DNA from 3 places in the Vibrio panuliri genome. Region 1 is predicted to be linked to each of the others. Evidence: predicted binding sites of a transcription regulator. Region 1 holds the regulator's gene; each other region holds the start of a gene.
The links. Region 1 encodes PurR, which represses purine synthesis genes. Its sites were predicted from a motif close to TNANGNAAACGTTTNCNTNA; they were not measured.
Positions count from the first base shown of each region.

Region 2: glpX (class II fructose-bisphosphatase) is a predicted target of PurR. The motif match lies at 2,030-2,049, and genes of this name have one in related genera.
Region 3: purL (phosphoribosylformylglycinamidine synthase) is a predicted target of PurR. The motif match lies at 3,592-3,611, and genes of this name have one in related genera.

Region 1 is NZ_AP019654.1:1,047,704-1,052,251, reverse strand. It holds gene elyC (envelope biogenesis factor ElyC) at 30-833, shown strand; gene torR (two-component system response regulator TorR) at 908-1,618, opposite strand; gene torD (molecular chaperone TorD) at 1,858-2,511, shown strand; gene purR (HTH-type transcriptional repressor PurR) at 2,713-3,717, shown strand; cyclic di-GMP riboswitch class I at 3,868-3,965, shown strand; gene GZK95_RS04795 (TfoX/Sxy family DNA transformation protein) at 4,077-4,548, shown strand, end outside.
Region 2 is NZ_AP019654.1:199,362-203,909, reverse strand. It holds gene GZK95_RS00955 (bifunctional aspartate kinase/homoserine dehydrogenase II) at 1-281, shown strand, start outside; gene metF (methylenetetrahydrofolate reductase) at 529-1,419, shown strand; gene zapB (cell division protein ZapB) at 1,562-1,804, opposite strand; gene glpX (class II fructose-bisphosphatase) at 2,108-3,115, shown strand; gene GZK95_RS22240 (GGDEF domain-containing protein) at 3,172-3,894, opposite strand; gene GZK95_RS22235 (cache domain-containing protein) at 3,928-4,548, opposite strand, start outside.
Region 3 is NZ_AP019654.1:798,754-803,301, reverse strand. It holds gene purL (phosphoribosylformylglycinamidine synthase) at 1-3,397, opposite strand, end outside; gene mltF (membrane-bound lytic murein transglycosylase MltF) at 3,838-4,548, shown strand, end outside.

The DNA of each region.
Region 1 (4,548 bases):
CAACTGGTGTTTTTTCGGACTATTTAATCATGTTTGAGCTGAAAAAAATCGTTTCTTCCTTGCTCATGCCTTTGCCAGCGATGCTGATCATCGGATTTTTGGGCTTAATGTTAATTATGTTTACTCGCAAGCAGAAAACAGGCTGCTTTGTGGTGTTGTTTTCCTTTGTGGGCATCTTCCTGATCTCTTTCCAACCTGTCGCTTCTCGCTTATTGATGCCGCTAGAACGCCAATATACCGCCTTTTTACCTGTCGATAAGTCGATTGACTATGTCATGGTACTGGGTAGCGGTCATGTGGTGGATGACCAAATTCCCCCAACCTCTGAACTAAGCCGCACCGCTTTGATGCGTTTATCTGAAGGCATTCGCATTATGCGCATCTATCCGGGTTCAAAGCTCATACTCTCCGGCTATTCAGGCGGCACTGAGGTGAGCAATGCACGTATGATGGCAAAAGTGGCTCTCGCTCTTGGGGTGTCAAAATCCGATATTATTCTGCTTGAGACAGCAAAAGACACATGGGAAGAAGCTCGACAAGCCGCAGCCTTTGTACAACGGAAAGAGTTGATACTAGTCACGTCTGCAAGCCATATGGGCCGGGCGCTCAATGAGTTCCACTCTGCTGGATTAAACCCTTATCCTGCGCCGACCAACTACTTAGCACAAACCGAAATCCATCAGTTTTGGAGTAAGTACACGCCTAAAGCGATTTACTTAGAGCAGACCGAGCGATACTGGCACGAAACTCTTGGACGCATTTGGCAGACGCTACGCAACTGGGCATCGGATTATGAAGAGACCGCAATCGAAGCCTCACAGAGTAAAGTGTAGCGGGATGTAGGTAATCTTTGCCGCAAAAAAAAAACCGAAGCTGAGCTTCGGTTTTTTTACACTTATACAGTCAATTAATCACCAGCAAACATGTAGCCTTCACCATGAACCGTCACAAAGATTTGTGGGTTCTTTGGATCAAACTCCATCTTAGCGCGCATGCGACGAATCAGTACATCGATGGTACGGTCGTTAGGTGCATCTACGCGGTGGCTGATCATATTGAGAATGCGTTCGCGGCTTAATACTTGGTTAGGGTAAGAAGACAGCGCCACAAGTAGTTCGTACTCAGCTTTAGTTAGCTTAACCGGTTCGCCGTTACGGCTTAAAGCACGGCGTTGAATGTCAAACATCCACTCGCCAAAGCGAACAATGTTTGCGTCGTTCTTTTGATCAACAACGCTACCTGCATTACGAGCAGCAGAAATGCGCCACAACAGGTTCTTCACGCGCACTAGCAGTTCGCGAAGTTCAAACGGTTTGGTTACGTAATCATCTGCGCCCATTTCGAGACCGACGATTTTATCAATGCTATCCGTGCGTCCTGTTACCAGGATAATTCCAATGTCCGATTGACTACGCAGTTCGCGCGTTAGCATCAGACCATCTTCACCAGGAAGATTGATGTCTAACATAACTAAGTCGATCGAATGATTTTGTAGTGTGTCGCGCATCTGCTCGCCGCTCTCAGCTTCGCTGACCGTGTAACCTTCATTTTGAAAGTAGCCAACTAGCTTGCTGCGAGTGACCGCGTCGTCTTCTACTACTAATACGTGATAGCTCATCTAAACCACTTAATTTACATTGGGAATTAATTTCAACAGTATTCTATTCATAAACCGTAACATTTCTAGTATTTGTTATATTAAAATCAAGAAAGATGATTTTTTATTGATTCAAGACAAACCTAGCCCACCTGTTAACAATATTCCATTTTCTATCCCATTTTTTCACAATACACGTTATCGCTATTCATGTTTGTTCGCTAAAATATTAATAGTACTGAAACTTGGAGCATTGTTAGATGCAAGAATTAAAAGCGTTTAATGAAAAACGTGCAGAGATTTACTGGTGGTTTTCGAGTCTGTTCGCAAGAGAACTGACTGAAACAGAGCTTGCACAATATCAAAGCCCTGAAATCCGCGGCTTTCTTGCTGGTCTAGGTGAAAACCCAACCCTAAAACCTGCGGTTGACCGATTGGTGGACGCGCTCAATAGACAAATGGATCGCGAAGATGGTCAACTAGAGCTTGCAGCGGATTTTTGTGACTTGTTCTTAAAATCAGACAAAGAGTCTGCACTACCGTACGCCTCTATGTATGTGGGTACGACAGGCCTATTGCATGATGAACCCGCAAACCAAATGCAAGATCTACTGACTCAGCATGGTGTGGCGGTAAATCAGGACTTAAATGAGCCTGCTGACCATATCGCAATTGAACTTGATCTGTTGGGCAATATGATTATTCGCTCAAATGAGTTGGAGCAAGAGCGCCACCTCAATGATGCGTTGATCGAGCAAGAAGCGTTTATTCGTCAGCACATTCTAAATTGGGTGCCAAAGTTCACAGCGAAAAGTCAAACACTCGACGCTTTTGGTTTTTACTCTTCTGTGGCCTCACTGCTGGTGGCATTCCTTGAATTGGATTGCGCCTATTTAGTGGGTGAAGAGGAATAACACCCCTTCTCATAAAATGAGAGCGGGTTTTTCGTTTGCTACTGGCGGCGATGCGGTCTAAAATCGAAGCCGCAAACGATAAAAAGACCAAACAAGTACAAACCGCTGTAAAAAAGCGGTTTTTGTATTTCTATTACTTTCTGCCAGTTTTATTCAAAAATGTGAATAGCCATGTGGCAGCTATAGAAAGGATCATACCTTATGGCCACTATTAAAGATGTTGCTCGCCTTGCCGGCGTATCAACCACGACAGTCTCACACGTTATTAACAAAACGCGTTTTGTTGCGGAAGCAACTCAAGAGCGCGTGATGGAAGCCGTCACTGAACTAAACTACGCGCCAAGCGCTGTTGCGCGTAGCTTAAAGTGCAACAGTACCCGCACAATTGGTATGTTGGTGACGCAATCAACTAACCTATTCTTTTCTGAAGTCATCGATGGTGTAGAAAGCTACTGCTACCGCCAAGGTTACACACTTATCCTATGTAATACCGGTGGTATCTACGAAAAGCAACGCGATTACATTCGCATGCTCGCTGAAAAACGCGTCGATGGTATTTTGGTGATGTGTTCTGACCTAACAGAAGAACTGAGTGAAATGCTGGACCGCCACAAAGACATTCCAAAAGTAGTTATGGATTGGGGTCCGGAGAGTTCTCAAGCGGATAAGATCATCGATAACTCGGAAGAAGGTGGCTATCTTGCTACCAAATACCTAATCGATCATGGTCACAAAGACATCGCTTGTCTAAGCGGTCACTTTGAAAAAGCAGCCTGTCAGGAACGAATTCAAGGCTTCAAGCGCGCGATGAATGAAGCGAACTTGGCAGTAAATGAAGATTGGATCTTAGAAGGTAACTTCGAGTGTGATACTGCTGTGCTAGCGGCAGATAAAATCGCAGCGATGGATAAACGCCCAACAGCAATTTTCTGTTTCAATGACACCATGGCCCTTGGTCTAATGAGTCGTCTGCAACAGAAAGGTATCCGTATTCCTGAAGATATGTCTGTGATTGGTTATGACAATATCGAGCTTGCTGAGTACTTCTCGCCACCACTGACAACGGTTCACCAACCTAAACGTCGTGTTGGTAAAAATGCCTTCGAAATCTTACTTGAACGCATTAAAGACAAAGAGCATGACAAACGCGTATTTGAAATGCATCCAGAAATCGTTGAACGCTCTACGGTAACCAAATTACCTTAACTCAATGATTATTATAACAATAGCCGATGTGAGATTAGTCGGCTATTGTGACTCCTACCCAACTTAATTCTTGCATTAAGATCACAATTCTTTCATAGTATGGTGATACTTTGAAACAGAAGTATTTAATCTTTAGCAAGGCAAATTAAGTCACGCACAGGGCAAACCATTCTGAAAAGATGGGACGCAAAGCTTCCGGCCTAAACTTTTATGCACAGCATAAGACGTATGGTAGCGGGGTTGCCGATGGTAGAAATGCGCGCGTTAACGGATTATTCTCCTATTTCCTGCATAACTGCTAATCTTTCGGACCTGATTTGGTGGCGTATTGACATACACATACACCGAGAAAGTACTGAATGGACAAACCAATTCTTAAAGACTCGATGAGGCTCTTTGAGCCGCTAGGTCGTATTAAATCTCGCTCTATGTTTGGTGGGTTTGGGATTTTTGCAGACGAAACTATGTTTGCGTTAGTTGTAAATAATAAGCTTCATATTCGAGCAGACAGCATTCTCGCCAAGCAGTTTAAACAACAAGGATTCGAGCCGTACGTGTACCACAAACGTGGGTTTCCTGTTGTCACTAAATACTTCGCTCTGAGTGAAGATTTGTACAGTAATAGCACCAAAACGCTTGAGATTGCACGTGAAGCACACGCACAAGCTCAAGTTGAGAAATCAGCGCAAGCTGAAACAAAACCAACTCGCATTAAAGATTTACCGAACCTTCGCTTAGCGACTGAGCGAATGCTGAAGAAAGCCGGTATCGATAATGTTGAGCAATTGCAGCAAGCGGGCTCTGTAGAGGCTTATAAAGCGATTCGCGAAA
Region 2 (4,548 bases), 850 kb from region 1:
TGAGTGAGATGTTGGCAGAACGACTAAGTAAAGCCCAACGAGAAGATAAAGTACTTCGTTACGTCGCCAGACTCGAAAAAAATGGCAAGGCAAGCGTCGGGGTTGAAGCCCTGACGCCAGAACACGCTTTAGCTAACCTGCTTCCTTGCGACAACATTTTTGCGATTGAAAGCAAATGGTACAAGGATAACCCACTCGTTATACGCGGTCCGGGGGCGGGGCGAGAGGTGACTGCCGGAGCAATACAGTCCGACTTGAACTTACTCTCTAGTCAACTTTAACCTGTGTATGAAGGTGTCGCGATAAATGCGACACCTTTTTTATGAGCGCGACCAAATAGAAGTATCCGCGCCTGAAGTCGGTTGAGATAGCAACTTGAGGAAAGCTAATTATCAACTTGAATATAATTCATAATCACTTTATTGACTTCAAACTGTATTCAAGACATTCTGTGGACATATAGACGTCTAAACGTCAAAAGGATTTTGTTTATAAGTGGCAGAGGCAGCCGCAACAGGGAGAGTAAAAATGGGATACACGCACGCTAGTCATATCGACGCCTTGAACCAAAATATTGCTGAGCTTTCAGACAATATCAACGTCTCATTTGAATTTTTTCCTCCTAGCAGCGAGAAGATGGAAGAAACCCTGTGGAACTCCGTACATCGTTTAAAAACCCTCAAGCCAAAGTTTGTTTCGGTCACTTATGGCGCTAACTCAGGTGAGCGAGATCGAACCCACTCGATCATCAAAGAGATCAAGTCAGCGACTGGTTTAGTAGCGGCACCACATTTAACGTGTATTGATGCCTCTCGAGAAGAGTTGATTCAAATTGCCGACGATTATTGGTCTAACGGCATTCAAAGTATTGTAGCACTGCGTGGTGATATTCCACCCGGTGGTGGTGCGCCAGAGATGTATGCCTCCGATCTGGTTGAACTACTCAAGTCACGCCACGATTTTGATATCTCTGTCGCTGCTTTCCCTGAAGTACACCCTGAAGCTAAAAGTGCTCAAGCGGATTTGCTCAACCTAAAACGCAAAGTCGATGCTGGTGCTAGTCGCGCAATTACCCAATTCTTTTTCGACGTAGAAAGCTATCTGCGTTTTCGTGACCGTTGTGTTGCCGCAGGCATTGATGTGGAAATTGTGCCGGGGATATTACCCGTATCAAACTTCAAGCAAGCCTCACGCTTTGCCGCACAGAACCATGTCAAAGTGCCGGGCTGGATGGCTAAGCAGTTTGAAGGGCTCGATGATGACCCAACGACACGACAACTGGTTGGTGCAAGCCAAGCACTAGATTTGGTAAGAATTCTAAGCCGTGAAGGCGTAAAAGACTTCCATTTCTATACGCTAAACCGAGCAGAGATGACTTACGCACTTTGCCACACCCTTGGCGTTCGCCCTCAAGCATAAGCTCGTGCTCTGCTTCTTGAAGGTCAGCCTTGTGCTGACCTTTTTGCCACCTATAACCCAAAAGCCAATTAAGCGGGGTTACAGATAGCAAAAAGGGCTAACCTTGCGGTTAACCCCTTTCATGCGATCAACTTTCAGCCGCTTACTCTACTTCATCCATCTTACCAAGTAGGTTACGGATGCGATCTTGCCATGCAGCATGCTCTTGCTGCATTTGCTGAGATTTTTGCTCAAGCTCTTCACGGCTTGCACGCAGCTCTGTTGCTTCTGCAGATAGTTTTTCTTTTTCTTCTTTAAGCTCTTCTACTTCCATTTGAAGAAGTGCGATTGTATCCACTGCAGTTTGAATTTTTGCTTCTAGTTTTTCTAGTACTTCAAAAGACATCTTTGCCTACCCTTAGTTTATTCGGTTGAAGTGAAGAACGGCTTCACGTATTGCCTTCATTCTACTTAGCAGAGCCGAGAGACACACGCCCTATATTTGATATTGTGCGCTATTCGCGCAAAAAATCGCCAGTTACTGACGGTTAGCTAACTTAAACCCGACGGCAGTACGGCCAATGCTCACTTTACTGCGCTTTATTGATCAATTTCAATCTCAAAGCGGCAAAAAGGCAAACGTTTACTTTTTGATGTGGTAGAATCGCGCCAAATTTACTTTGTTCCATAAAACCTATTTGGAGTCATCATGAAACGCGATTTAGCAATGGCATTTTCTCGAGTCACTGAAGGCGCAGCACTAGCCGGTTACAAATGGCTAGGCCGTGGCGATAAAAACGCAGCCGACGGTGCCGCAGTTGAGGTAATGCGCACCCTTCTCAACAAGACCGAGATCAGCGGTGAAATCGTTATTGGTGAGGGTGAAATTGATGACGCACCAATGCTCTACATTGGCGAGCATGTGGGTACCGGTGGCGATGAAGTAGATATTGCCGTTGACCCAATCGAAGGCACTCGTATGACCGCAATGGGTCAATCGAATGCGTTAGCTGTACTTGCCGCAGGTGAAAAAGGTAGCTTCCTTAAAGCGCCAGATATGTACATGGAAAAATTAGTGGTAGGTCCTGGTGCAAAAGGCTGTATCGATCTAAACAAACCACTGAAAGAAAACCTAGAAAACATCGCCAAGGCACTGAATAAGACTTTAGATACCTTAGTGGTAATTACCCTCGCAAAACCACGTCATGATGACGTCATTGCAGAAATGCAACAGATGGGCGTACGAGTATTTGCTGTGCCTGATGGTGATGTCGCGGCATCTATCCTAACTTGTATGCCAGATAGTGAAGTCGATGTGATGTACTGTGTCGGTGGTGCACCAGAGGGTGTGGTTTCTGCTGCGGTTATTCGCGCACTGGATGGCGATATGCATGGTCGTCTGTTGCCACGTCATCAAGTGAAAGGCGATACCGAAGAAAACCGTATTTACGGTGCGGCAGAGCTGGCTCGTTGTAAAGAGATGGGCGTTGAAGCAGGTATTGTTCTAAAAATGGAAGACATGGCGCGCAGCGACAATGTTGTATTCTCTGCGACAGGGATTACTAAGGGCGATTTGCTAGAAGGCATTAGCCGTCAAGGTAATATTGCCACAACTGAAACACTTCTTATCCGTGGTCGTTGCCGCACGATTCGTCGCATCAAATCCACGCATTACCTTGAGCGTAAAGACCCAGAAGTACGCGACATCATTCTATAACTGAGTGTCCTGGATGTTAAAAGGATGGCGAATTTGCCATCCTTTTTTGATTCTGGTTAGTCTCGCTTGCCAAGCTCAATAAAGATACGGTTCTTACCCGCCTTTTTTGCCTGATACAATAGACTGTCGGCATCAATGATCCCTTTCTCTTGCCACAACTGACTAATATCACTAACTTTCGCCAACGGATAGATCACCGCGCCACCAGAAGCGGTCACTTGCAAAACGGTATCATCACACAAACGAATCTCAGGCGAACTCATATCACTTTGCACTCGTTCGAGGATGACATGTGCAAGCTCGGCCGACTCACTGGTCACCGCAATCACAAACTCTTCGCCACCAAAACGCGCAATTAAATCAGTTTGGCGTAAACTATTACTCAGCAACTTTGCCACTTGGCAAATGATATCGTCACCAACATTGTGACCACAATTGTCATTAATCGCTTTAAAGTCATCAATATCAAATACAGCAATGGCGAGGTAACTCGACGATGGTAATTCTTTAAGTTTGACTTCAAAACCTCGACGGTTGAGCAAGTTGGTCATCGGATCAAGCATGGCAAGCTGCTTGAGCCGAGCATGAGCCGATTGTGTATAGCGGAACCATAAGATACACAGCACCAACACGTAAAAACAGGTCAAGGCAATTAAACGTGGCTTGTCATGTTCTAAAATATGGATGATGTGTACGCTTCTCGGCTCATCAACGGTCAAGTAAAGCCCTGTTTCTTTCCCAGCTACCACGACAGGTTTGGAATACCTAAAACTAAACACATCACTACTATTGTGGCCTTGCTTCTCCGTGAGTCAATAGCCGGCAAAATTGTATTGGATAAGGTCATTGAGGTTGTTATCAATGGCTAAAACCCCTTTAAACTTACCATCCACATATATTGCGCGAGTAATGGTAACGACTCGTCTTCCAGTCATGTAATCTTGATAATCTCCCGTATAAATTGCGCTATCACTATGGGAGGCCAATTTAACGGTGCGTGTCCAATATGGTCGAGTTGAGATAATTTTATCGAAGGTATCTCCCTCGATTGACTGAGCAAATGCTTTAGGTGACGAAATGATGAACTTATCGGCGGAGATAAAATAGATCGATGAAATCTGGCTAATACTTTTAGCAAAATACGCCATTGATGGTGCAACAAACAGACGTCGGTAGGCTTTTTTAAACAGAGGAGAATTGCGATCACACATCTCTTTTGGGCCAGCAAACATGAAGTCATACTCTTTACCTGTATGAGACTTGCCGCCAAAGTTACAGGTATCGCCATTGAGTTTAATGGTATGAGGCAATACATAGCGATCATTTTGCAGCGGGTAGAGCGAAGTGATGCTGTACTCCAATGCATTAATCACTTGGGTGGTATCTTCCAATACCCTTTCAACACGCAGCTTCCTATCTTTATACGCTTGCGT
Region 3 (4,548 bases), 250 kb from region 1:
AGAAGGTATCTTGGCGATTGAAGAATGCTTCAAACTGCTCACGAGCCGATGGGTTAAATAGGATAGACTTCGCCCAACCTTCACCTGCACCCAGTACGTCACCGTAAGAGAAACCACCACATGCCACCAAGCCATTGTACTCATCAAGTACGGTTTTACCGGTCAAGATATCACTCATGTGAACATCTGTTGCTTCAAAACCTGCACGGTCAAATGCCGCTGCCATTTCCACATGAGAGTTAACGCCTTGCTCACGTAAAATAGCCATTTTCGGCTTGGCACCTTTAGCGATATATGGCGCAGCCACATCTTCGTTTACGTCAAAGCTAAGCGCAACATTCAGACCAGGATCTGAGTTGTCTTTTTTCGCCGCAAATTCCTGATCAGCACAAACTGGGTTATCGCGAAGGGCTTGCATCTTATGCGTAGTTTCCGCCCAAATAGTGCGAAGGTCAGTACGTGAACGCTGCACGATCACCTTATCACCTGATGTAATGCTAATCGTATCAGATGCTTCCACCGAACCAATCACATGCGAACACGTTTCTAATCCATGTGCGGCTAGTGTAGAGAGTACCGAATCAAGTTCCTCATTTTGCACCTGAACCACGGCGCCTAGCTCTTCGTTAAACAGGGCCGCCAGCGTATCTTCACCTAGCGCTTCGATATTCGCTTTAACGCCACAGTGTCCTGCAAATGCCATTTCTGCCAGTGTCACAAATAGACCACCGTCACCTTTATCGTGGTAAGCAACCAGTTTGTCGTTGCGCACTAGGCTTTGCATCGCATCAAAGAAGCCTTTTAGCTGCTCTGCATTATCCACGTCAGCTGGCTTATCGCCCAACTGCTTGTAAACCTGTGCCAGTGCCGTTGCACCAAGGCGGTTTTTACCATTACCAAGATCAATCAGCAGCAGAGAGCTGTCGCCTTTATCGGTACGAAGCTGAGGCGTAACCGTTTTGCGTACATCTTCTACGCGACCAAATGCCGTGATAATCAACGAAAGCGGTGACGTCACCTCTTTGCTTTCACCATTGTCTTCCCATTTAGTCTTCATCGACATTGAATCTTTACCCACAGGGATAGTCAGACCCAATGCCGGACATAGCTCTTCACCCACGGCTTTTACCGCTTCGTAGAGACCCGCATCCTCACCAGGGTGACCCGCAGGAGACATCCAGTTTGCCGACAGTTTGATGTGTTTGATGTCGCCAATATCCGTTGCCGCAATATTAGTGAGTGACTCACCAACCGCAAGGCGAGCTGAAGCACCGAAATCAAGCAGAGCAACTGGAGTGCGCTCACCCATCGACATCGCTTCGCCGTGGTAAGAATCATAGCTTGCTGCGGTTACAGCACAGTTCGCCACAGGTACCTGCCATGGACCAACCATTTGATCACGTGCAACCAGTCCGGTAACTGAACGGTCACCGATAGTGATAAGGAAGGTTTTTTCCGCGACGGTCGGTAGACGAAGCACACGCTCAACCGCATCGTTAATTTCAATTCCATCACGCGTGATTGCTGGACTTTCCACTTTCAATGTCGTCGCATCACGATGCATTTTTGGTGGTTTGCCAAGCAAGATATCCATTGGCATATCAATTGGCGTATTGTCGAAGTGCGAATCTTCTAGAGTTAGGTGACGCTCTTCCGTTGCTTCACCGACGACGGCATACGGTGCACGCTCGCGCTTACAAATCGCATCAAATACATCCATATTTTCTGCGGCAACCGCCATTACGTAGCGCTCTTGCGACTCGTTACACCAAATTTCAAGCGGGCTCATTCCCGGCTCATCATTAGGCACATCACGCAATTGGAACTTACCACCACGCTCACCATCATCAACCAATTCAGGAAGCGCGTTAGAGATACCACCCGCGCCAACATCGTGAATAAAGGCGATTGGGTTTTGCTCACCAAGTTGCCAACAGCGGTCAATAACTTCCTGACAACGGCGTTCCATCTCTGGGTTTTCACGCTGCACTGAAGCGAAATCCAAATCTTCTGCAGATTGACCTGATGCCATTGATGATGCCGCACCACCGCCAAGACCGATGTTCATCGCCGGACCACCAAGAACGATCAGTTTTGCGCCTACTGGGATCTCTTTTTTCTGTACGTGTTGGTCACGAATATTACCTAGACCACCCGCAATCATAATTGGTTTATGGTAACCACGAACTTCTTCACCAGCATGAGAGGTAACTTTTTCTTCGTAAGTACGGAAGTAACCAAGTAGGTTTGGACGACCAAATTCGTTGTTGAATGCCGCGCCACCAAGTGGACCTTCTAGCATAATGTCGAGTGCGTTAACGATACGCCCTGGCTTGCCAAAGTCTGTTTCCCATGGCTGCTCAAAGCCCGGAATACGCAAGTTCGACGTTGTAAAACCGACCAGACCCGCTTTTGGCTTGCCGCCGATACCCGTTGCGCCTTCATCACGAATCTCACCACCAGAACCGGTCGAGGCACCAGGCCAAGGAGAAATAGCCGTTGGGTGGTTGTGAGTTTCTACCTTCATTAAGATGTGTGCATCTTCTTGGTGGTAGTTGTACTGACGGGTTTGTGGATCAGGGAAGAATCGTCCAACTTTTGAGCCCACCATCACTGCGGCGTTATCTTTGTATGCAGATAACACATGCTCTGGTGTGGTTTCGTAAGTGTTTTTGATCATCTTGAACAGCGACTTTTCTTGCTCAACGCCATCAATTGTCCAATCAGCATTAAAAATCTTGTGACGACAATGCTCTGAGTTCGCCTGAGCAAACATCATCAACTCAATATCATTTGGATTACGACCTAGTTTAGTGAAGTTCTCCACTAAGTAGTCAATCTCATCTTCTGCCAATGCCAGGCCAAGGGAAACGTTTGCTTCTTCTAGCGCAAGACGACCACCAGCAAGGATATCAACATGCGCCACAGGCTTAGGTTCAGAGACTTTAAATAGTGCATCTGCGGCATCCAGTTCAGTGAATACGGCTTCCATCATTCGGTCATGAATCAGAGCCTTAACCGCATTCACTTGCTCAGCAGAAAGTTCAACCGAGGATTCAATGTAGTAAGCCGTACCGCGCTCAAGACGTTTTACTTTTTCGAGACCACAGTTACGAGCGATGTCCGTCGACTTAGAAGACCAAGGTGAAATTGTGCCTGGGCGTGGAGTAACCAAAAGCAAAAGTCCTTGCGGCTCGTGCTCTTCAATGGTTGGTCCATAGGTAAGTAACTTCTCAAGTTTATCTAATTCAGACGCGTCCAAATCCGCGCTTAAATTAGCGAAGTGCATAAACTCTGCGTAAATATCGCTCACAGGTAACTGCTGTTCACGGCAAAGTTCTAGTAGTTTGTTGACACGAAACTCGGAAAGAGCTGGGGAGCCACGCAAAATTCTCATGTGCTTAGGTCTCTCTGCAATTGGTTAAGATCAATTTCACTGATGAAGCAAACGGATTGCCGCAAAAGAAAATAGACCACAAGGTAATATTGGAATAAATTCAGATGGTTACATAAAAATCACTGATAACCCATACCAATTTCACCTCTGCTTGCGGGCGCATTATAAAGGATTTATTTTTGTGATGTAACACCAAAAGCAAACGTTTGCTTTATTTTTTTGTCAAATTTGAAATACAACCCATAACCAATCGGTAAGACACGGCTTATTCCACCTAAGTTAGCGTAGTTTTCACCTTCCGTTGTTAACCACAACAAAGGAAAACCATTTTCTCATCAAGCAGAAAAACTTAGCCGTGCTCGCGAACCCTTCCACTCCACTTTGCCTCGCCCGTTTACTCTGATATAAAGTCGGTATATGAAGTACGAGAAAATTATTAGATGATCAGCCATTTTCTAAACAGAGCACGCACCTATATCTTGTTTGCTATCAGTATTGTTACGCTAGCCGGCTGTCAGATAGAGTCTGCACCGAAAAGCGATCTCGATCAGATTCGTGAGCGTGGAGTGTTGCGTGTCGGCACGTTGAATAATCAGCTAGCTTATTACATCGGCCCTGATGGTCCGGCAGGCTTGGACTATGAAATCGCGCGTAAGTTTGCTGAGGAGCTTGGCGTAAGGCTCGAAATGAAACCTGCCTACCAAATCTCAAACCTGTATCCAGCACTAGAGAACGGTGAGATCGACATCATTGCCGCAGGTCTTACCCAATCACCAGAGCGTGTTAAGCGTTTTCGACCAGCTCCCGCGTATTACTATGTCAGCCAACAGTTGATCTATAAGAAAGGTCAATGGCGTCCTCGCAACCTTGCTCAGTTATTGAAAAAGCAACCACAGTTAATCGAAGCCAATGACGGCAAACCGGTTGTAACTATCGTTGGAGACTCTCATTTCAATCAAACCTTAACCAAATTAAAAGAAGAGCACCCAGAATTTGAGTTTACGATTGATCAAACCGCAGATGTCGGTGATCTACTTAAGCAAGTCTCTGAAGGCAAAATCCCGTTTACTGTCGCTGACTCCGTTGAAGTTTCTCTTTCTCAGCGTATTTATCCGGATGTGGCGACCGCGTTTGAACTCACAGAGGACCAA